DNA from 3 places in the Streptomyces sp. NPDC041796 genome. Region 2 is predicted to be linked to each of the others. Evidence: riboswitches for the same ligand, from Rfam matches in the RefSeq annotation. Region 2 holds a riboswitch; each other region holds the start of a gene.
The links. Region 2 has a riboswitch for cyclic di-AMP ahead of ACZ6C1_RS30335 (C40 family peptidase). Riboswitches for the same ligand answer to the same signal wherever they lie in the genome.
Positions count from the first base shown of each region.

Region 1: another riboswitch for cyclic di-AMP. It lies ahead of ACZ6C1_RS21295 (transglycosylase family protein); the one in region 2 lies ahead of ACZ6C1_RS30335 (C40 family peptidase).
Region 3: another riboswitch for cyclic di-AMP. It lies ahead of ACZ6C1_RS30960 (C40 family peptidase); the one in region 2 lies ahead of ACZ6C1_RS30335 (C40 family peptidase).

Region 1 covers NZ_JBVJAH010000010.1:62,221-69,757, reverse strand. Annotated here, with positions in the region: gene ACZ6C1_RS21305 (cytochrome P450 family protein) at 1-1,296, shown strand, start outside; gene ACZ6C1_RS21300 (transglycosylase family protein) at 1,477-2,388, shown strand; cyclic di-AMP (ydaO/yuaA leader) riboswitch at 2,643-2,818, shown strand; gene ACZ6C1_RS21295 (transglycosylase family protein) at 2,822-3,511, shown strand; gene eno (phosphopyruvate hydratase) at 3,794-5,074, shown strand; gene ACZ6C1_RS21285 (FtsB family cell division protein) at 5,172-5,642, shown strand; gene ACZ6C1_RS21280 (DUF501 domain-containing protein) at 5,657-6,193, shown strand; gene ACZ6C1_RS21275 (Ppx/GppA phosphatase family protein) at 6,190-7,104, shown strand; gene ACZ6C1_RS21270 (NAD(P)/FAD-dependent oxidoreductase) at 7,475-7,537, shown strand, end outside.
Region 2 covers NZ_JBVJAH010000019.1:10,420-17,956, reverse strand. Annotated here, with positions in the region: gene ACZ6C1_RS30370 (adenosylmethionine--8-amino-7-oxononanoate transaminase) at 1-382, opposite strand, end outside; gene bioB (biotin synthase BioB) at 375-1,553, opposite strand; gene ACZ6C1_RS30360 (8-amino-7-oxononanoate synthase) at 1,697-2,884, shown strand; gene ACZ6C1_RS30355 (DUF397 domain-containing protein) at 2,891-3,088, opposite strand; gene ACZ6C1_RS30350 (helix-turn-helix domain-containing protein) at 3,104-3,973, opposite strand; gene ACZ6C1_RS30345 (ATP-binding protein) at 4,203-4,634, shown strand; gene ACZ6C1_RS30340 (DUF6328 family protein) at 4,986-5,522, opposite strand; gene ACZ6C1_RS30335 (C40 family peptidase) at 5,575-6,051, opposite strand; cyclic di-AMP (ydaO/yuaA leader) riboswitch at 6,056-6,228, opposite strand; gene ACZ6C1_RS30330 (hypothetical protein) at 6,557-6,874, opposite strand; gene ACZ6C1_RS30325 (ATP-dependent Clp protease proteolytic subunit) at 6,878-7,486, opposite strand.
Region 3 covers NZ_JBVJAH010000020.1:17,275-24,811, reverse strand. Annotated here, with positions in the region: gene ACZ6C1_RS30980 (alpha/beta hydrolase) at 1-1,042, shown strand, start outside; gene ACZ6C1_RS30975 (C40 family peptidase) at 1,306-2,331, opposite strand; gene ACZ6C1_RS30970 (hypothetical protein) at 2,565-2,918, shown strand; gene ACZ6C1_RS30965 (glycosyltransferase) at 2,926-4,233, opposite strand; gene ACZ6C1_RS30960 (C40 family peptidase) at 4,254-5,453, opposite strand; cyclic di-AMP (ydaO/yuaA leader) riboswitch at 5,452-5,619, opposite strand; gene pcrA (DNA helicase PcrA) at 5,830-7,537, shown strand, end outside.

The DNA.
Region 1 (7,537 bases), on a different contig from region 2:
TCCGACGCCCCGCGCGCCCGCGCCCCGCGGTCCGGCGTACCGGCCACTTCTGAGGACGGGGCGCCCGAGCTCTTCACCTGGGAGTTCGCGACCGATCCGTACCCCGCCTACGCCTGGCTGCGGGAGCACGCGCCCGTGCACCGGACGAGGCTCCCCAGCGGGGTCGAGGCGTGGCTGGTGACGCGGTACGGGGACGCGCGACAGGCGCTGGCCGACCAGCGGCTGAGCAAGAACCCCGCGCACCACGACGAGCCCGCGCACGCCAAGGGCAAGACCGGCATTCCGGGCGAGCGCAAGGCCGAGCTGATGACGCATCTGCTCAACATCGACCCGCCGGACCACACCCGGCTGCGCCGGCTGGTGTCGAAGGCGTTCACGCCCCGCCGCGTGGCCGAGTTCGCTCCGCGTGTGCAGGAGCTCACGGACCGGCTCATCGACAACTTCGTTACAAAGGGGAGCGCCGACCTCATCCATGAGTTCGCCTTCCCGCTCCCCATTTACGCCATTTGCGACATGCTGGGGGTGCCCCGGGAGGACCAGGACGACTTCCGCGACTGGGCCGGGATGATGATCCGGCACGGCGGCGGGCCGCGCGGTGGGGTCGCGCGGTCGGTGAAGAAGATGCGCGGCTATCTCTTGGAGCTGATCCACCGCAAGCGCGAGACGCCGGGGGACGACCTGATCTCGGGGCTCATCAAGGCCTCCGACCACGGCGAGCACCTCACCGAGAACGAGGCCGCCGCGATGGCGTTCATCCTCCTCTTCGCGGGCTTCGAGACGACGGTCAACCTCATCGGCAACGGCGTCTACGCGCTGCTGCGCAACCCCGGCCAGCGTGAACGCCTCCAGGCCTCCCTGGCCGCCGGTGAGCAGGGGCTGCTGGAGACCGGGGTCGAGGAACTGCTGCGCTACGACGGGCCGGTGGAGCTGGCGACGTGGCGGTTCGCGACCGAGCCGCTCACCATCGGCGGCGAGCGGATCGCGGCCGGCGACCCCGTGCTCGTCGTGCTCGCCGCGGCCGACAGGGACCCCGAGCGGTTCGACGAGCCGGACACGCTCGACCTGGCGCGGCGGGACAACCAGCACCTGGGGTACGGGCACGGCATCCACTACTGCCTCGGCGCGCCGCTCGCCCGGCTGGAGGGGCAGACCGCGCTGGCGACGCTGCTGACCCGGTTGCCCGACCTTCGGCTTGCGGTGGATCCGGCCGATTTGCGGTGGCGTGGCGGGCTCATTATGCGGGGACTGCGTACGCTCCCGGTCGAGTTCACCCCGTATGCGCCCCCCAATAACTGACGCTCCGTCATTTCTGTGATCTTCGCGTAATCTCCGCTGCATCGACTTGTGACTAGCGTTCGAATGCCGCTACGTTCACCGTCACCTCAGCAGTCACGCGAAAGGCAGCACCGCATGCGCTCCGGGAACGGCCGGCACCGACGACCCCGTCAAGCCCCCGCCATCGTCGTCGCGGCAGGGGTGACCGGATCCGCCATCGCGCTCCCGCTGCTCGGCGCGGGTTCCGCGTCGGCGGCCGACGCCACCACATGGGACCGGGTGGCCGAATGCGAGTCCGGCGGCATGTGGAGCGCGGACCTCGGTAACGGCTTCTACGGCGGCCTGCAGATGTCGCAGGAGACCTGGGAGTCGTACGGGGGCCTCGCCCACGCCGCACGCCCCGACCTCGCCAGCCGCACCGAGCAGATAGCCGTCGCCGAGAAGGTCTACGCCGCGACGGGCGTCAAGGCGTGGGAGACCTGCGCCCCCATCGCGGGCCTGGGCGGCGCCACCACCTCCCCCGACGCCGACCCCACGGGCACGGCCCCGGCCACGCCCGAGGCGGCGGACCCGACCGAGACGCTCGAGGACACGGGCACGCCCGAGCCGTCGGAGCCGTCCGACCCGGCCGGGTCCCTCCTGCCCACCGAGCCCGCCCCGACGACCCCTGGCGCGCCGCAGAGCCCCGCCCCGGGGACCGGGAAGCACCGGGGTGAGCCCGCGAAGGAGGAGGCGTCGACGACGGAGCCGACCGACCCCACGGCCCCGGCCGCCCCCGCCGACCCCACCGCACCGGTCACGCCCGGCACGCCGGAGGGCGAAAGCACCCTCAAGCCCACCGATCCGGCGAATACCGGCAATTCGGCCACCGACCGCGAAAACGGTGGACACCCCTCGCGGGGTGACGGGGCGACACGCGACCCGGGGAGCGTCGCGCCCGGCGCGTACACGGTCCAGCCCGGCGACAACCTGTCGGTCATCGCGGACGAGCACAAGGTCCCCGGCGGCTGGTCGGCGCTCTACGAGGCCAACCAGGACACCGTCGGTGCCGATCCGGACCTCATTCTCCCCGGTCAGAGCCTTGAGCTGACGACGGATCAGCCGCAGGACTGAGGCTGTATGTCCGCTTCTGTGTAAGTGAGACATGAATCTCTTCGGCCCGGCGGGCGGGCCACGGCCCACCGAACCGCACAATCCGCCCTTCACCTGCGTAAACGCCCGTCAATGGCGGGCGGATAAGGGCTGATTGACCCGGATGTCCGTCTTTGAACTTCGGGAAGGTCTGTGGCTACGGTCGTGACCGCTCGCCACCGCGGGCCCCTTCGACCGGAACGCCGAATCCTGCCGCCGGTCGACGGGAACAGTCGTCGCGTCATGCGCCGAAGGCAGGAGCGGGGGACCCAGGTAAGTGCCGGGCCCGGCCATGGAGACATGGCATGGAACCGGCTTGGGGTGAAGCCGCGCGCACCACGGTGCCGCGCGGCCGGGCCACTCACTCGCCCGAACCCGACAGCTCACCTCGCAGGCGTCGGTGAGGAGATGTCCCATGCTGTTCTCCGGCAAGTCCAAGCACCGTCGCCCCTCCAAGGCCGCCCGATTCGTCGCGTTCGCCGGTATCACCGGTGCCGCCGTCGCCGCCCCGCTGATGGGCGCCACGACCGCCTCGGCCGCCACCGGCGCCGAGTGGGAGAAGGTCGCCCAGTGCGAGTCCGGCGGCAACTGGTCCATCAACACCGGCAACGGCTACTACGGCGGCCTGCAGTTCTCGGCCTCCACCTGGGCCGCCTACGGCGGCACCGCGTACGCCCCGACCGCCGACCAGGCCTCCAAGTCGCAGCAGATAGAGATCGCCGAGAAGGTCCTCGCCGGCCAGGGCAAGGGTGCCTGGCCGCACTGCGGCGTCGGCCTGTCCAACGCCTCCTACGACGGCGGCGGCGCCGAGCAGGCCCAGCCGCAGCCGGAGCGCAAGGCCGAGCAGCCCACCACGCGCAGCGAGCAGCGCACCGCGCCCAAGGCCGCTCCCAAGGCCGAGTCGAAGAAGACCGTCACCACCCCGACCGGCAAGAAGGTCGAGAAGGGTGACGGCGAGTACAAGGTGAAGGCCGGCGACACCCTCAGCACCATCGCCGCCGAGAAGAAGGTCGCGGGCGGCTGGGAGAAGCTCTTCCAGCTGAACAAGGACATCGTCGACGACGCCGATCTGATCTACCCGGGCCAGCAGCTCCACCTGAGCTGACCCTCGTGAGACCACCCCGGTCCGGCGCGTCCTTCCCCCGTACGCGCCGGGCCGGGGTTTCCCGTTCCGCCCTCCTGAGCGGCCCCTCGCACACCCTGGCTACCCGTCGGTAAGTTTCATGTCGTTTTGCCCGTAATGCCGACTCGTGCGCCCTTTTTCGTCCCAGGAGGCGGGCGTCGGCTGGTCACGGCTCCGCGGCCGGTTAGGCTCTTGCCGCAAGGCCAAAGAGACCCTGCACCACCATGCGTCACATCTTGCGTCACATCCCAGAAGGAGATGCTCGTGCCGTCCATCGACGTCGTCGTAGCCCGGGAAATCCTGGACTCCCGAGGCAACCCCACGGTCGAGGTCGAGGTCGGCCTCGACGACGGCAGCACCGGCCGTGCTGCCGTTCCGTCCGGTGCCTCCACCGGAGCGTTCGAGGCCCTCGAGCTCCGCGACGGTGACAAGGACCGCTACCTCGGCAAGGGTGTCGAGAAGGCCGTCCTCGCCGTCATCGAACAGATCGGCCCGGAGCTCGTCGGCTACGACGCCACCGAGCAGCGGCTGATCGACCAGGCGATGTTCGACCTGGACGCCACCCCGGACAAGTCGTCGCTCGGCGCCAACGCCATCCTCGGTGTCTCCCTCGCCGTCGCGCACGCCGCCTCCGAGGCGTCCGACCTGCCGCTCTTCCGCTACCTGGGCGGCCCGAACGCGCACCTGCTGCCCGTTCCGATGATGAACATCCTGAACGGCGGCTCGCACGCCGACTCCAACGTGGACATCCAGGAGTTCATGATCGCTCCGATCGGCGCGGAGTCCTTCTCCGAGGCCCTTCGCTGGGGCGCCGAGGTCTACCACACCCTGAAGAAGGTCTTGAAGGAGAAGGGCCTCTCCACGGGTCTGGGCGACGAGGGCGGCTTCGCCCCGAACCTCGACTCCAACCGCGCCGCCCTCGACCTCATCCTCGAGGCCATCAAGCAGGCCGGTTACGCCCCGGGCAAGGACATCGCCCTGGCGCTCGACGTCGCCGCGTCCGAGTTCTACAAGGACGGCGCCTACGAGTTCGAGGGCAAGTCCCGCTCGGCCGCCGAGATGACGGACTACTACGCCGAGCTCGTCGACGCGTACCCGCTGGTCTCCATCGAGGACCCGCTGTTCGAGGACGACTGGGACGGCTGGAAGACCATCACCGAGAAGCTGGGCTCCAAGGTCCAGCTCGTCGGCGACGACCTGTTCGTCACCAACCCGGAGCGCCTGGCGCGCGGCATCGAGGAGAACGCCGCCAACGCCCTGCTGGTCAAGGTCAACCAGATCGGTTCGCTGACCGAGACCCTCGACGCCGTCGAGATGGCCCAGCGCAACGGCTTCAAGTGCATGATGTCGCACCGCTCCGGCGAGACCGAGGACGTCACCATCGCCGACCTGGCCGTCGCCACCAACTGCGGCCAGATCAAGACCGGCGCCCCGGCCCGCTCCGAGCGCGTCGCCAAGTACAACCAGCTGCTGCGCATCGAGGAGATCCTCGACGACGCCGCCGTGTACGCGGGCCGCTCGGCCTTCCCGCGCTTCAAGGGCTGATCCTTCCCAGCCCGGGTTACGTACGTCCCCGGCCACGGTCCCGTACCGTGTCCGGGGACGTACGTACGTAACGGGCAAGGGGAGGCGGGTACAACACATGGCCCGGGACCGGTTCTCCACCGCGACCAGGTTGCGACTGCTCGGCGAGCAGACCGCCGCCCGCGTCTACCGCTCCCAGACCCGCCGCCAGGCCCGCCGCTCCCGGCTCACCGGACGCGCGGCCTTCCTCGCGCTGGTCGTCTGCTCGCTGGTGGTCGCCCTGGCCTACCCGATGCGCCAATGGGTGTCCCAGCGCGCCGAGATCGCCGAGCAGGAGCGGCTGGCGGCCGAGGCGGGCGAGCGCGTCGAACGGCTGCGCGACGAGAAGGCGCGGCTCCAGGACGACGCGTACATCAAGCGCCTGGCGCGGGAGCACCTGCACTATGTACTCCCGGGGGAGACCGGCTACACGGTCATCGACCCCGACGCGGTGCGCCAGCGCCGCACCGACCAGGGCGCGGCCGACCGCCCCTGGTACTCCAACCTCTGGGACGGCGTGGACACCGCCGACCGCACCGACCGCAAGTAGAACCCAAGGCAGGCATGGAAACGCCCCCTCCGCAGACCGAACGCACCGAGCCCACCGAGGCGGACGTCGCGGCGTTCAAGGAACAGCTCGGCCGCCCGCCGCGCGGCCTGCGCGCCATCGCGCACCGCTGCCCGTGCGGCAACCCGGACGTGGTGGAGACCGCGCCCCGGCTCCCCGACGGCACGCCGTTCCCGACGACGTACTACCTCACGTGCCCGCGCGCGGCCTCCGCGATCGGCACGCTGGAGGCGAACGGCGTCATGAAGGAGATGACCGAGCGTCTCCAGAGCGACCCGGAACTCGCCGCCGCCTACCGCGCGGCGCACGAGGACTACATCGCGCGCCGCGACGCCATCGAGGTCCTGGAGGGCTTCCCGAGCGCCGGCGGCATGCCGGACCGGGTGAAGTGCCTGCACGTGCTCGTCGGCCACTCGCTGGCCGCCGGGCCGGGGGTGAACCCGCTGGGCGACGAGGCCATCGCGATGCTGCCGGAGTGGTGGGCCAAGGGCCCCTGCGTCACCGCCCACCGGGACGAGGAGGCCGGCGAATGACCCGCGTCGCCGCCATCGACTGCGGTACGAACTCCATCCGTCTGCTCGTCGCCGACGTCGACCCGTCGACCGGCGAAGTCACGGACCTGGACCGCCGGATGACGATCGTGCGGCTGGGCCAGGGCGTCGACAGGACCGGGCGGCTCGCGCCCGAGGCGCTGGAGCGGACCTTCGCGGCCTGCCACGAGTACGCCGCCGTGATCAAGGAGTACGGCGCCGAGAGGCTCCGGTTCGTGGCGACCTCCGCCTCGCGCGACGCCGAGAACCGCGACGACTTCGTCCGGGGCGTCATGGACATCCTGGGCGTGGAGCCCGAGGTCATCAGCGGTGACCAGGAGGCGGAGTTCTCCTTCACCGGGGCGACGAAGGAGCTGACGGGCTCCGACGAGTACCTGGTCGTGGACATCGGCGGCGGCTCCACCGAGTTCGTGGTGGGCGCCGCGCACGCCCGCGCCGCCCGGTCGGTCGACATCGGCTGCGTCCGCCTGACCGAGCGTCATGTGCGCAGCGACCCGCCCTCCGAGGCGGAGGTCGCCGCGATCCGGGCCGACGTCGAGGCGGCGCTGGACCTGGCGGAGGAGACCGTCCCGCTGCGGGAGGCGGAGACGCTCGTCGGACTGGCCGGTTCGGTGACCACGGTCGCCGCGATCGCCCTGGGGCTGACCTCCTACGACTCGGCCGCGATCCACCGGTCGCGCATCTCCTACGAGCAGGTCGCCGAGGTCACGGGGCGGCTGCTGGCGGCGACGCACGACGAGCGGTCCGCGATCCCGGTGATGCACCCGGGCCGGGTGGACGTCATCGTCTCCGGAGCGCTGGTCCTGCTGGCCGTGATGGACCGGATCGGGGCCCGTGAGGTGGTCGTCTCCGAACACGACATTCTGGACGGAATCGCCCTCTCGCTCGTCTGATCGCCGTCCCGGTCGAGCGCCGCCGGACAGCCCGTCGGAAAAGTTCGTGAAGTTCTTCACAAGGAAAAGGGCCCCGAGGGGGGTCGGGGAGCCGCTCAACGGCCTCCGGAGCCCCCCTCGGGGCCCTTTCGCAGGCGCGGAAGCCACCCTCGTCTGTGTTTCGCAGGTGTGAAGTCCGGTGGTGGTCCACGGTTAAAAGGTGCTCGCAGGCCCAGTTCAACAGGGGTGAACAACGTCTTCCGTTACACCGTGGTTCCCTTGCGGCGCCATGACCTCGGTCACGCGGGCCGCGCAGTGTAGCAGAGGTCTCCCAGGAGCTTGTGAAGGGGCGCACGAGCGACCCCCCTCGACCGGGTGGATACTCGATGGCATGAGCACCACGGAGCGTCCCAGGATCCTCGTAGTAGGCGGTGGGTACGTAGGCCTGTACGCA
Region 2 (7,537 bases):
TCGCGACCTCGACCGACACCGAGCCTGAGTCGCAGAGGAAGACGTGCCGCAGCGGCTCCGGGGTGATCTCGACCAGCCGGGTGGCCAGCCGCACGGCGGGCTCATGGGTGAGCCCGCCGAACATCACATGACTCATCCGGTCCAGCTGGCCGCGCACCGCCTCGTTGAGGACAGGGTGGTTGTAGCCGTGGACGGCGGACCACCAGGACGACATGCCGTCGACCAGTTCGTCCCGGCCGTACGCCGGTTGGGCGAGCCGCAGCCGCACCCCGGAGGCGGACTCCACGACGAGCGGATCGGTACGGCCCGGCATCGGGCCGTACGGGTGCCACACGTGGGCCCGGTCGAGGGCGATCAGCTCGGCGGCGTCGGACTCACGCATTGGGGGCGAGGTCGGTACCGGCGCCCCGGCGGCGCACGGCGACGAGGTCGGTACGGGCCTGGTCGGTACGGGCCTGCTCGGCCGTGGCGGCGGGGGCGGGCTCCTCGGAGGAGCACACGGATCCGGAGCCGCAGCCGCCGCCACCGGTTCCGCAGGAGGCGGCGTCCGCGCGGTGCTCGGGCAGCGTGGTGGTGTCCGTGCCCTCCACCTCGAATCCGGCGTCCGCGATCATCTCCAGGTCCGCCTTGCCGGCCTGGCCCTCGCTGGTGAGGTAGTCGCCCAGGAAGATCGAGTTGGCCAGGTGCAGCGCCAGCGGCTGGAGCGTCCGCAGGTGCACCTCGCGCCCGCCCGCGAGGCGGACCTCCACGTCCGGGCAGACGAACCGGACCATCGCCAGGATGCGCAGCGCCCGCTGCGGGGTCAGGTTCCACTCCTTGGCCAGCGGCGTGCCCTCGAAGGGGATGAGGAAGTTCACCGGCACCGAGTCCGGGTCCAGTTCGCGCAGCGCGAAGACCACGTCGACCAGGTCCTCGTCGCTCTCGCCCATGCCCGCGATCAGGCCCGAACACGCCGACAGGCCCGCCGCGTGCGCCTTTTGCACGGTGTCGACCCGGTCCGCGTAGGTGTGCGTGGTCGTGATGTCCCCGTACGTCCCCTCCGACGTATTGAGGTTGTGGTTGTACGCGTCGGCACCCGCCGACCGCAGCCGCTCCGCCTGGCCGTCCGAGAGCAGCCCGAGGCACGCGCACACCTCGACGCCCTCGTTCTCCTCCTTGATGGCCTCGATGGTCTTGCCCACACGCTCGACGTCCCGGTCGGTCGGACCGCGACCGCTGGCCACCAGACAGACCCGCTTGGCGCCGCCCGCGACGCCCGCGGCGGCCGCCTTCGAGGCCTCCTCCGGCTTCAGCCAGGTGTACTTGAGGATCTCCGCCTTCGAGCCGAGCCGCTGCGAGCAGTACGAGCAGTCCTCCGGGCACAGACCGGACTTGAGGTTGACCAGGTAATTGAGCTTCACCCGCCGCCCGAACCACTGACGGCGCACCTTTCCGGCCGCGGCCACCACATCCAGCAGCTCGTCGTCCGAGGTCGCCAGCACGGCGAGCGCTTCTTCGCGGGTCGGCAACTCACGCCGAAGCCCCTTCTCCACCAGCGTATTCAGCAGGTCCATGACGCTGATCCTGGCCTACGGCACGGCCCCGGGCCAAGGAGGAACTCCACAGGAGAGCCCGTTTCGAGTGTGTGTATAACCACACTCCGGTACCACCCGACCACCATTAGGGTCTGTTCGCTGTCTACAAAAGGGACCCAGACATGCCCCAGGCTCCGCTCGACCCGCCGCTCGCCCCGGCCACCGGCTCGCCCTTCGACTGGACCGACGAGGAGGCGCGCCGCCGTGAGGACGCCGGTCTCGTCCGCACGCTGCGGCCGCGACCGGCCGTGCCGGACCTCCTGGATCTCGCGAGCAACGACTACCTGGGTCTCACCCACCACCCGGACATCACCGCGGCGGCCGCCGGCGCCGCCCGCCGCTGGGGTGCCGGCGCCACCGGTTCACGGCTGGTGACCGGCACCACCGAGCTCCACGCCGAGCTGGAGCGGGAGCTGGCGGCGTTCTGCGGCTTCGAGGCGGCGCTGGTGTTCTCCTCGGGGTACGCGGCCAACCTCGCCGCCCTGACCGCGCTGAGCGCCCGGGGCTCGCTGATCGTCTCGGACGCGGGCAACCACGCCTCGATCGTCGACGGCTGCCGGCTCTCCCGCGCCGAGACGGCCGTCGTGCCGCACGCCGATCCCGACGCGGTCGCCAAGACCCTGGACGCCCACCCGGGGCGCCGGGCGCTCGTGGTCACCGACTCGGTCTTCTCCGTCGACGGGGACGCGGCGCCGCTGGCCGGATTCGCGACGGCGTGCCGGGCGCACGGCGCGGCCCTGGTGGTCGACGACGCGCACGGTCTTGGCGTGCTGGGTGACGGCGGGCGCGGCGCGCTGCACGCGGTGGGACTCGCGGGCGCCCCGGACGTGGTCGCCACGCTCACGCTCTCCAAGTCCCTGGGCAGCCAGGGTGGCGCGGTCCTCGGACCGGCGCGGGTGATCGACCACCTGGTCAACGCCGCTCGGACGTTCATCTTCGACACGGGCCTCGCCCCGGCGGCGGCGGGTGCCGCGCTGGCGAGCCTGAGGCTGCTGCGCGCCGAGCCGGGCCTGGCGGGCCGGGCGCGTACGGTGGCGGCCACTTTGCACACCCGGCTGACGGCCGCGGGGCTGACCGCCGTGCGGCCGGACGCCGCCGTGGTCTCCGTACGCGCGCCGTCGCCGGAGCAGGCGGTGAAGTGGGCGGCCGACTGCCGGGCCGAGGGGCTCGCGGTGGGATGCTTCCGGCCGCCGTCGGTGCCGGACGGCATCTCGCGCCTCCGCCTCACGGCGCGCGCGGACCTGACGGAGGGTCAGGTGGACGAGGCGGTCGCCACGATCCTCCGTACGGCACCGGTTCCGGTCGGCTGAACTCCCTCAGGACTTCAGGGAGGAGACGAAGGAGGTCCAGGCCGCCGCGGAGAACCGCAGTGGCGGCCTGGAGGTGTTCTTCGAGTCGCGTACGGCCAGGTGCGCGCCGTCGAGGCGGGCGGCCTCGACACAGTTGTTCATGCCGACGCTGCGGCTGCTGCGCCACCAGCGCGGGCCGTCGTGGTGTGCGAGGTAAGCAGACATGGGGGGTGCCTCTCCCTACGCGCCGTCACCGATCCCGGCGATGAGGTCCGATGTGTCCTCGGGCGACAGGGCGAGCGCCTGCATGGTGCGGAAGGCGGCGCCGTACGCCTCGAGGTCTTCCGTGCGTTCCAGATAGAGGCTACTCGTCAAGTGGTCAAGAGCAACCACATCCAGATCAGAAATGTTCGGAAAGGAGAAAATAACGAAAGGGCCGGAGAGTCCGACGTACTCACCCGACGAGAACGGCAGCACCTGAAGCCGCACATGGGGCAACTTTGCCCACTCCAGCAACTGCCGTAACTGCTCCCTCATCACCCCCGGGCCGCCCACCTGCCGCCGCAGCACCGCCTCGTCGATCACCGCCTCCAGTCGCAGCGGACGACCGGCGCGCAGCACCTCCTGCCGCGCGATCCGCACCCGCACCAGCGAGTCGACCGTCGCGGCCGGAGCCCCGTCCAGCGCCGCACGTGTCACCGCGCGTGCGTACTCCGCGGTCTGCAGCAGCCCCGGCACCACGGACGTCTCCAGGGTGCGGGCCGTGCACGCCTGTGCCTCCAGGCTGATGAAATCCTGGTACGGAGGCGGGAGCACGCCCCGGTACGCATGCCACCACCCCGCGCCGCCACCGTCGGCCGCCGCTCCCGCCAACGCCTCCAACAGGGCCCGCAACCGCGGGTCGTGGACCCCGTAGGCGTCGAGCAGCCGCGCCACGTCGGCCCCCGTCACCCCACTCGTACCCGTCTCGATCCGGCTCACCTTCGACTGGTGCCAGCCCACCAGCCGTGCCGCCTCGCGGCTTGTGAGGCCGGCGGCCAGGCGCAGTCCGCGCAACTCCTCACCGAGCTTGCGCCGCCGTACCGCCGGGCCGTGCCGAGTGCCTCGCATGACCGCCTCCTCCCGCAGCCGGGCCAACCCACCAGTTTGCCGTCCAAATCCGTTCTCGCGTAGCAGAGTTCACCGCTTCGAGCGACAGATATATGCATATCTTGGGGGATCGCCCCCAACAGGGGCGACATAAGTGGCAGTCTGGCGCGAAGCGCAATCCGAGGCCGTCCTCACAAAACATCCGGTTCGTGTCGGAGTCCGGCCCCGGTGGGAAAGGGACAGCGTCGCCATGGCAGACCATCAGGAAGCATCCGTCACTCTGCCGAGCGATCCCGCCTCGGTCTCCACCGCCCGGAGATACGTGGCGGACGTCCTCACGGAATGGGGCCTCCCCGCCGAGGCCGAGACGGCCGACACGGTACGGCTGATCGTCTCGGAACTGGCCACCAACGCCGTCCAGCACACCTTCGGCCAGTCGCCGACGTTCACCGTGGACGTAAGGCTGGAGCGCGACGAGCGGCTGCGCATCGGAGTCACCGACAGCCACCCGCGCTGGCCGCAGCGGCTGCCCGCCGCCGTGCAGCAGGACAACGGCCGCGGAATGGTCATCATCCGCTGGCTCACCGCGGAATGCGGCGGTCGCCTCTCGGTCACCCCGACCCCGGAGGGCGGCAAGACCGTCTGGATCGCCCTCCCGTGGACGGTTCCGGTCCAGACCTGAGCGCACCCCCGAACGCCGGACCCGAACCAGTCCGTGCGCGGGCCCGCCCGGGACAGCGCCGGAACCGAACCACTCCGTGCGCGGGCCCCGGCCCGAGACAGCGCCGCGCCTGTGCCCGTCCGACGCCGTCCCGCGTCCCGTGCCCTGCATTCCACGCCATCCCGCGTCCGCGCGCCCCATGAGCACGTCCCCGCGCCCGAAGCCGCCGCGAGGTGGACGTCCCCACCCGCGGGCCGGCCGCCCGTGAGGCCGTTCAGCGGTGCCCGCCCGGTGCCGCGCCCGCCTCCCGCTCAAGCCGGCTGCTCGCCGGAGCGCGGACGGCCGCGTACCCGCCAGGGCGCATGCGGGGTGTCAGCGGTGGCGGACTCGCCGCCCCGGATGTGTCGCCGCCGGCCGCTGCGGTGGCGGGGTGCTGAGCCCCCGCCGTACGAGACGCGGGAGGAACCCCCACAGCCCGGCGCAGACCAGCAGGGTGAAGGCACCGGCCGCCAGACCTTCGGGGCGGCCGTGCACCACGTCCACGACCAGGGACACGGAGCACGTCAGGGCCAGGGCGAGGACACCGAGGCCGATCTTCGCCAGCCGTGAGGAGACGGCCACGATGCGCGCCTTGGCGCCCTGCTGGAAGAGCGTGCGGTGCAGCGCGGCGGGGGCGGTGAGCAGCACCGCCGCCACGACCGAGAGCAGCAGCGTCACGACGTACATGCCCCGCTGGTAGGAGTCGAGCGAGCCGAAGCGGGGCGTGAACGCGAGGGTCAGCAGGAAGGCGAACAGGATCTGGACGCCGGTCTGGGTGACGCGCAGTTCCTGGAGCAGCTCGGCGAAATTGCGGTCGGCACGCTCCAGGGGCGTCTCGTTGCGCGCGGTGCAGGGGTACTCGCCGGACATTTCCGACGAGTACCCCCGCACCACGACTCATGCCCGGAGGGTCACCGCGGGATCAGCGGACGCGTCCGTACCAGACCGACTTCGACCAGATCTTGTCCAACTTCACCACCGACCCCGACTTCGGCGAGTGCCAGATCTTGTTGTTACCCGCGTAGATGCCGACGTGGTAGACGTTGCTCCCGCGATGGAAGAAGACCAGGTCGCCCTTCTGCCGGCTGGAGGCGGAGATGTGGCGGGTCTTGTTGTACTGCTGCTGTGCCGTGCGTGGCAGGGTCTTGCCGACCTTCTTGTACGAGTACAGCGTCAGGCCGGAGCAGTCGAACCGGGACGGGCCGGCCGCTCCGTACTTGTACGGTGCACCCTTCTTGGAGGCGGCGATGTTCAGCGCCTTCGTGGCGTGCGCCGGGGCGGCCTGGGCCTCCGACACGGCGCCGGGCGCCAGCATCGGGCCGCCGACGGCGGCGAGGGTGAGTGCCGAGACGGCACCCGCCCGGGACAGCAGAGACGGGACATGAATCTGCGCGGTCATAGCGCAACCCTTCGTCAGCCGCCTGTGAAGGATGACCTGTCGGGTTCGGACTGGCGAAGTTGCCCGGCCGCTGACGCGGCTTCACCCCAAGGGCGACCGATGGGACGAACATCGTTCGGTCACCCGTACTGCTTGGGTCCTCCACTCCTGCCGATCCACTCCTGTCGACCAGTCATCCGGACGGCGGCAGGACTCGGCGTCCGCCCGGACCGCCCCGCCGCGGTGGCGGGGGCTTGTCGTCGTCAGGGATCTTGACCCATGTCGAGGAGAAATTCCGAGTCGAAACGGCCGTTTGTGAGGCTCCTCACGACTGATCCATTCGGGTGGACAGGGGGGATTTGGCGCCCGGCGGCGAGACCTCGACGATCCCCGTACCAGCGGCGGAAGCTGATATTCCGCCAGATGTGTACAGCTGGAGCGCAACTCGCGTCGTACAAAATTCGTCCGGTTGCGTACGCTGAACGGGGGAGCGGTCCTCGTACTCCTGAGCCCATTCGGGGGAGAGCTACGTCGGTCCCACACCTCGATTCTGAGGCACCGTCACGCGTCCCGCGCGCCGTTCGCCGTCAAGCACCCGCAGTGCCCGCGCCAGCGTATGGGCATGCACGTCGTACTCGCCGCGCTCGTGCATCGAGGTCAGGGCGTCGCGCAGCGCCGTCGCGCGTCCGACGAGGGCCTGTGCCGCGCGCAGGGCGCCGTAGGTGTGGGTGGCGCGCGCCGGGTTGATCCGCCCCAGGAGGTCGACGACCTCGAGCCAACTGTCGACGAACGCGCATTCGGCCCGGGTGAGGGCGGGGAGCGGCGGAGGCTCGGGTGCCGGCACCGCTCACCTCGTCCGGCGGGGGACGACACGGTCGACCAGGCCGTACGCCACAGCGGCCGTCGCGTCGAAGACCGTGTCGCGCTCCAGGTCGTCGTCGATCCGCTCGCGGCTCCGGCCGGTGTGGCGGGCGAGCATTCCGGCGAGTTGGCCGCGCAGTCGCAGCAACTCGCGCGCGTGGATGTCCAGGTCGGACGGTTGTCCCCGCAGGGGCTCCTCCATCGCAGGCTGTTGGACCAGCACACGGGCGCCCGGCAGGGCCATGCGCTTGCCGGGCGTGCCGGCGGCCAGCAGGACGGCCGCGGTGGACGCGGCCTGGCCGATGCAGATCGTCTCCACGTCGCACCGGACGGCCAGCATCGTGTCGTACACGGCGGTCATGGCGCTGATGGGGCCGCCGGGGGAGTTGATGTAGAGCGAGATGTCCCGGTCGGGCGCGGCGTACTCCAGGTGGAGGAACTGTGCGACGACGTCGTTGGCGGCGGTCTCGTCGATCGGTGTGCCGAGGAGGACGATCCGCTCCTCCAGGAGCTTGGAGTACGGGTCGAGCGTGCGGCTCCCGGCGCTGGTGCGCTCGGTGAACTCGGGCAGGACGTGGCGACTGGTGTGGATCAAGACGTGCCCCTCTGTCGCTGTAAAAAATGTACAGGATGTACAGGCCGTTAT
Region 3 (7,537 bases), on a different contig from region 2:
GCCCGTCGACGACCCCACCGTGGGTACCGGTGTCCGGAAGACCACCCTGAACGGGGGGATATCCGGGGTGAAGGCCGAGGTGTACGTGTGGCTCCCGCCGCAGTACGACGACCCGGCGTACAAGGACAAGAAGTTCCCCGTCGTGGAGCTGCTCTCGGGCTTCCCCGGCTCGCCGAAGTCCTGGTTCGGCAGCATGCACGCCAACAAGCAGCTCGAACCGCTGATGAGGAACGGCACGGTCGAGCCCTTCATCCTCGTCGCGCCGCGCAGCAACGTCCTGGGCCACACCGACACCGGCTGCGCCAACGTCCCCGGCAAGGTCAACGCCGACTCCTGGCTGAGCGTCGACGTGCGCAAGATGGTCATCGACAATTTCCGCGCCGCCGACACGGCCGACGGCTGGGCCGTCGTCGGATTCTCGTCGGGGGCCCACTGCGCCACCAAGCTGACCATCGCCCACCCCGACCGCTACCGGTTCGGCGTCAGCATGTCCGGCTACAACGACCCGGCCGCCGAGCCCTCCTCGCTCACCGGGAAGGACCCCGAGCTGCGGCACGCCCACAACCCCCTCACCATGCTCAAGTCCGCTCCGGTGCCGCCGCGGGTCACGCTGCTCGTCACCGGCGACGGGGGCGACGGTTACCAGCAGGGCCTCGCGCTGCGGGAGGCGTCCAAGCCGCCGACACGCATCGACGTCCAGCAGGTCTACGGCGGTCACCGCGTCAGCACGTGGGTGCGGGAGGTGCCGTCGGTGTTCCAGTGGCTGACGCAGCAGTTCCGCGCCGAGGGCACGGGGGCCGACCGGGGCCAGGGTGCCGACGCGGGTGCGGGCGCGGATCGCACGGCCCCGGGCGCCGACGCGGGTGCCGGGCAGGAGCAGGGCCAGGATCAGGGCCAGGGCACTGGCCCGGGGCAGGGTTACGGGGACGGCACCGGGATGGCCGCGGGCGCGGGTGAAGGCGCCGGGAGCGGGACCGGTGCCGGGACCGGGACCGGGACTGCAACCCGGCCGGGAGCCGTGGCCGTCGGCGGTCGCCCGTAGCGGTCGGCTGCGGCCCGGGCCGGACCGGAGGCCCACGGCCCCGCCGCGCTGCGGGGCACGCGGGCGCGCTGCGGCTCGTCGACATCGGGCTCGCCCTGCCGTCGGTGCCGGACGTCGAGGCGCTCCAGCAGGAGCACGAGCACGAGGACGTGGCCCGGCCGCTGCCCGTCCCGGTGGGGGGCCGTCACGCGGTGGGCGCCGGTGTACGCGGGTCGCGTGCCGGCCGCCGGCGCACGCGGTGGCGCCGCCGCGCGGTGGGGCGCTCATGCCACGCGGGTCGCGCCCGCCCACGGCATCTCGTCGATCGGCGCGATCCGCACGGGGGCACCCGGCCTGGGGGCGTGGATCATCTTGCCGTCGCCGATGTAGAGGCCCACATGGCTGACGCCCGCGTAGAAGAACACCAGGTCGCCGGGGGCCAGCGCGGAGCGGGACACGCGCCGGCCGGTGTCGATCTGGCTGTACGTCGTGCGGGGCAGCGACACTCCGGCGGAGCGCCAGGCGGCCTGGGTGAGGCCCGAGCAGTCGAAGGCCGACGGCCCGGTGGCGCCCCACACGTACGGCTTGCCCAAGGCTCCGTACGCGTACGAGACAGCCTGCGCCGCGCGTGGGTTGGGAGCGGGGGCGGGGCCGCGGGGCGCGCCGTGCGAGGCGGGGACGGACGTGCCGTCGTACGCGGCGCGCTGGGCGGCGGTGAGCCGGGCGAGGAGATTCTCGGCGGCGGTGAGCCGGCTCCGGACGGTCGCCTTGTGCCGGGCCAGCTCGGCCTGCCGGGCCGTCAGGTCGCGCAGCCGGCCGGCCGCCTCGGCGCGCAGCCGGGCGAGCTCCGTGACCTGGCTCCGGGCGGCGGTGACGGCCGTGGCCTGGCGGTCGCCCACCCGGTCCGCGAGGGCGGCGCCCCGGAGGTACGCGTCGGGGTCGCTGGAGAGCGCAAGCTGGGCGGCCGGGTCGAGGCCGCCGCCGCCCCGGTACTGGGCCGTCGCCACGGAGCCGAGCGCGTTGCGGGCGGCGTTGAGGCGGGCGGTCCGGCGGGCGGCCTCGTCGCGCAGGGCGCCCAGGGCCGCCTCGGCCCGCTCCACCTCCTCCTTGGCCCCGTTGTACTTCTGGGTGGCCTCCTCCGCCTCCTGGTACAGCAGGTCGGCCTTGGCCTTCACCTGGCCGGGCGTGAGGTGGGGTTCGGCGTACCCGGAGCCTTCGAAGGCGGTGGCGGTGGCCGCCCCGGCGAGTGCCAGGGTGACGGCCGCGCGGCCGCTCAACGGCTGCTGCTTCGGTTTCCGGTGCGTTGCCACGGCGGCGGTCACTTCCCTTCGGCGGGGACGGGGCCTGGGGGAGGACGCTAAACCTGGGGGTCACGGTCGAGAGGCGGTATGACCGCAATTGGCCGCAGGTGAGGGTTCAGGAGCGTATTCCGCAAGAGCCCACCTGCTCGGAATCCCGCATTCCATATCACCTGCGACCGATGCGACGAATGAGGTGACCCTGGCCGGAGACCGGTGGTAACGCCCGGGCTAGGCTCCGCCCCATGGACGTACTCATCAATGTCTTCGTCGCGCTGCACATCATCGGTATCGCCGCTCTGCTGGGCGGCTTCATGACGCAGATGAAGGCGATGGGGGAGGGTGCGGCGCGTTTCGGCCCCGCGATGCTGCACGGCGCCCTGACCATGCTGCTCACGGGCGTGGTCCTGGTCGGGCTCAACCAGGCCGACGACCAGACCGTGAACAACGTCAAGATCGGTGTGAAGCTGGCCATCCTGGTCGTCATCCTCGGCCTGGTCTACGTCAAGCGGGACGAGGAGCGGGTCGACAAGGCGGTTTTCGGGGCCGTCGGCGGCCTGACCATGGTGAACATCTTCATCGCCACGCTCTGGACCTGATCGCCCGTCAGGCGCCCCGGGCGGCCGCCTCCTCGATGAGCTCGGCCGCCCGCCGCAGCCCGTCCCGTTCGCGGATCACCGCACCCGTCGCCGCCAGCCGCTCGCGCAGGGACGTGTCGCCGAGCAGCCGCTCCAGGGCCCCGGTCAGTTCCTCGTCCGTGAACCGGTAGGTGTCCAGCCGGACGCCGAAGCCCAGCTCCTGCATGCGCTGCGCGTTGTCGTACTGGTCCCAGAACAGCGGCAGCACGATCATCGGCTTCCCGAAGTGCAGCGCCTCCGTCGTCGTGTTGTTGCCGCCGTGCGTGATCACCAGGTCGACCAGGGGAAGGACCGACGTCTGGGGCAGGAATTCCGCGCCCCACATGTTCGGCGCCAGCTCGATCTCGGCGTGCAGCGGCCCCTTGGAGACGATGTAGCGGTACGGCGTCCGCGCCAGGACCCCGATCACGCGGCGCATCAGTTCCACGTCCGCGGATCCCAGGGAGCCGAGCGAGAAGTAGATCAACGGCGGCTCGCCGTCCGCCCCGGAGGGCGCGAGCTCCGGCGGCAGGACGAAGTCCTCGTCCGTCTCCCGTACGCACGAGTCCAGCCGGTGCCAGTGCGGCGGCAGCACGCGCGCGTAGTCGGCCGCCTCGGGATACACGTACAGATTCGTCCCGGCCTCGTGGATGAACTCCAGCTCGGGCAGGGGCGGCGCCCCCTGCTCGGCCACCCAGGTGCTGAAGTCGGCCCACAGCTCCCGGTGCGTACGGTCGTACTCGGCCCGGAAGGCCGCCCAGCCGGAATCGTCGCCCGCCGGGTAGCCGGAGAAGGCCGGCGGGACGCCCGGACTCCTGATCTCCAGCGGGTTGCAGGAGACGATGCGTACGAACGGCACTCCGGCGGTCAGCAGGGCGGGGAACGCCACCACGTTGTCCTCGACGATCACGTCCGGGCGCACCCGCTCGACGACCGCCTTCAGCTGCGGCTCGCAGTGGCGGGCGCCCGAGACCAGCTCCGTCCGGACCGGTCTGATCCAGGTGCCGAGCTGCTCGAAGGTCGGCTTGCGGAACTCCGGAGCGGTGTCCCGCACGAAGTCCTTCCAGAACCGGCCCGCGTCCTCCTCCCCGTCCGGGGGAGGAGCGAGACGGACGAGGTCCTCCTCGAAGCCGAGCGCGCTCAGCCTCACCCTCCAGGACGCCTCCGCGGCGAACACCACCCGGTGGCCGCGGCGCCGCAGCACGTCCGCGATCCCGACGCAGTTGTTCGTCGGCCCGTACGCGCTCTCCGGTGCGAACAGGACGGTGAGCCGGCGGTCGGTCACGGTTCCCCCCATGTGATCCCCCTGTGCGGTCGTCAGGCCGGGCGCACGCCACTGTGGACGGGCATGCAGTGGATGGACTCCTCGCGCACGTTCGCCCCGGGACCCAGCGCGTGGATCATCTTCCCGTCGCCCTTGTAGATGCCGACGTGCCTGATGTCGTCGTAGAAGAACACCAGGTCGCCGGGGCGCAGGTCCTCCGTCGCGACCCGGGTGCCCGCCAGCACCTGGTCCCGGGCCGCACGGGGGAGGTCGACCCCCGCCGCCCGCCACGCGGCCTGGGTGAGCCCGGAACAGTCGTACGAGCTCGGGCCGGTCGCGCCCCACACGTACGGCTTGCCGATCTGCGCCTCGGCGAAGGCGAGCACCTCGCGGGCCTTGGCGGTGTAGCCACTGTCGTCGTCCGGCTGCTGGAGCTGGTGCTGATGCAGGTGATCCTGTTGTTCTTGCTGCCGCTGCTCCTCGGCCTTGCGGCGGGCGTCCTCCTGGCGCCCCCGCTCCTCCGCCGTCAGCCGCGCCAGCAGCGACCGAGCCTCGCCGAGCTTGCGCTGCACGGTCTGCTTGGCGGTGCGGAGGGAGGCCTGGGAGGCGGTGAGCGACTCCTGCTTCCGTGTCGCCTCCGCCTGCTGCCGGGCGGCCCCGGCCTCCACCCGCTGCTCCGTGACCTCGGCCTCGCCCCGCTGCGCCCGGTGGTCGGTGAGCGTCTCGTGCCGGTGGTCGGTGAGCGCCTCGTGCCGATGGCCGGTGAGCGTCTCGTGCCGGTGGTCCATGAGCCGGTCCACCGGCGGAGCCTGGTCCACGACCGCCTGCGGGCCGTCCGGGAAGACCAGCGACGTGGTCGGAGCCGACCCGCCCGACCCGTACCGCGTGGCCGCGTGGCTACCGAGGGGGCGGCGGGACTGCTCCGGCGCTTCCGTACGCCGGGCGGCGCCGGCGAGTGTCCCGCCGGCCTCGCGCCGCTGCTCGTCCGTGGCTTCCCTGGCCTTGCCGTACTGCTGCGTCGCCGTGCCCGCCTGCCGGTAGAGGTCGTCGACCTTTCTCTGAACCTCCTCGACCGTCGGCCCCCGGTCCTGGTCACCCGGGCCACCGGACGCCGCGGTCGCGCTCTGTGACGACAGGAACGTGACCGAGGCCAGGGCGGCGGCCGTCGTGACCCCGACGGCGGGGTGGTGGGCATGCAGGGTCTGCAAGGTGCGCGATGTGCGCGGCTTGCGATGCGACGCCAAGGTCGGCATCTCCTTCCGTGGACCGCCTACCGGGTCAGCTGTCAGGTTCGGGCGGAACGGAAGGTGCCCTACGGCCGTGCCCGAGCGGCTGCGGGCCGATTCACCTCGGTCGTACGTGGTGGGTCCCCGGTTCCGAACTGCCGTGGCGGCAGCACGGATTCGGCGTGGGCGATCCGACTGGCGTGGTTCGCCGAAGAGAGAACGGACCGCTTGGGCGAGCACGCTAGCCAACCTGTGGTGGTGCTGTGAAGGTTGATGTTCGATATGCCCGATACGTATTCGTGACCTTGGCGTGATGTCGTCGACGCGGTACGGAGCGTGACGAATCGGGCCTGTTCCCGGTTCGTCCACGGCTGTCAGTGGGGCGGCCTAGACTCGATAGGCGATGAGCAGCCTCTTTGACGACAGCTTCCTGGCGGACCTCCGGAACCACCCCTCCGAGGAGCCCCCGCCGCCCGAGGACTCCGAGGGCCCCGGGCACGGCCCGGCCGCGGAGGAGGTCCCGCACGACCTCTTCGGGGACCGCTTCGACGTGCCCCCGGCCCGGGACACCCACTACCGCGACGGTGCCCCGCGTCCCGTCGTGGACCCCGCCGCGCTGCTGGAGGGGCTGAACGAGCAGCAGCGCGCCGCCGTCGTGCACACCGGCTCGCCGCTGCTCATTGTCGCCGGCGCCGGCTCCGGCAAGACCCGGGTGCTGACCCACCGCATCGCCCACCTGCTGGGCACCCGGCACGTCCACCCCGGGCAGATACTGGCGATCACCTTCACCAACAAGGCCGCCGGTGAGATGAAGGAGCGCGTCGAGCAGCTCGTCGGCCCGCGCGCCAACGCCATGTGGGTCATGACCTTCCACAGCGCGTGCGTCCGCATCCTGCGCCGCGAGTCCAAGAAGCTCGGCTTCACGTCGTCCTTCTCCATCTACGACGCCGCCGACTCCAAGCGGCTGATGGCGCTGGTCTGCCGCGATCTCGACCTCGACCCCAAGCGCTTCCCGCCGAAGTCGTTCAGCGCCAAGATCTCGAACCTGAAGAACGAGCTGATCGACGAGGAGGCCTTCGCCGACCAGGCCGCCGACGGGTTCGAGAAGACGCTCGCCGAGGCGTACCGGATGTACCAGGCACGGCTGCGCGAGGCCAACGCCCTGGACTTCGACGACATCATCATGACGACGGTCCACCTGCTCCAGGCGTTCCCGGACGTCGCCGAGCACTACCGCCGCCGCTTCCGCCACGTGCTCGTCGACGAGTACCAGGACACCAACCACGCCCAGTACACGCTCGTACGCGAACTGGTGGGCACCGGTTACGAGGACCTGGACCCGGCCGAGCTGTGCGTCGTGGGCGACGCCGACCAGTCGATCTACGCCTTCCGCGGCGCCACCATCCGCAACATCCTCCAGTTCGAGGAGGACTACCCGGACGCGACCACGATCCTGCTGGAGCAGAACTACCGCTCCACGCAGACCATCCTCTCCGCCGCCAACGCGGTCATCGAGCGCAATGAGAGCCGCCGCCCCAAGAACCTGTGGACCAACGCAGGCGAGGGCGCCCGGATCATCGGGTACGTCGCGGACACCGAGCACGACGAGGCGCAGTTCGTCGCCGACGAGATCGACCGGCTGACGGACGCGGGCGACGCCAGGGCCGGCGACGTCGCCGTCTTCTATCGGACGAACGCCCAGTCCCGTGTCTTCGAGGAGATCTTCATCCGCGTCGGCCTGCCGTACAAGGTCGTCGGCGGCGTCCGCTTCTACGAACGCAAGGAAGTCCGGGACGTGCTGGCCTACCTGCGCGTCCTGGCCAACCCCGAGGACAACGTCCCGCTGCGCCGCATCCTCAACGTCCCCAAGCGCGGCATCGGCGAGCGCGCCGAGGCGATGATCGACGCACTGGCGCTGCGCGAGAAGATCACCTTCCCGCAGGCGCTGCGCCGCGTCGACGAGGCGTACGGCATGGCCGCCCGGTCGGCGAACGCCGTGAAGCGGTTCAACACGCTCATGGAGGAGCTCCGCACCATCGTGGACTCGGGCGCCGGCCCGGCGGTGGTGCTGGAGGCCGTCCTGGAGCGCACGGGATACCTCGCCGAGCTCC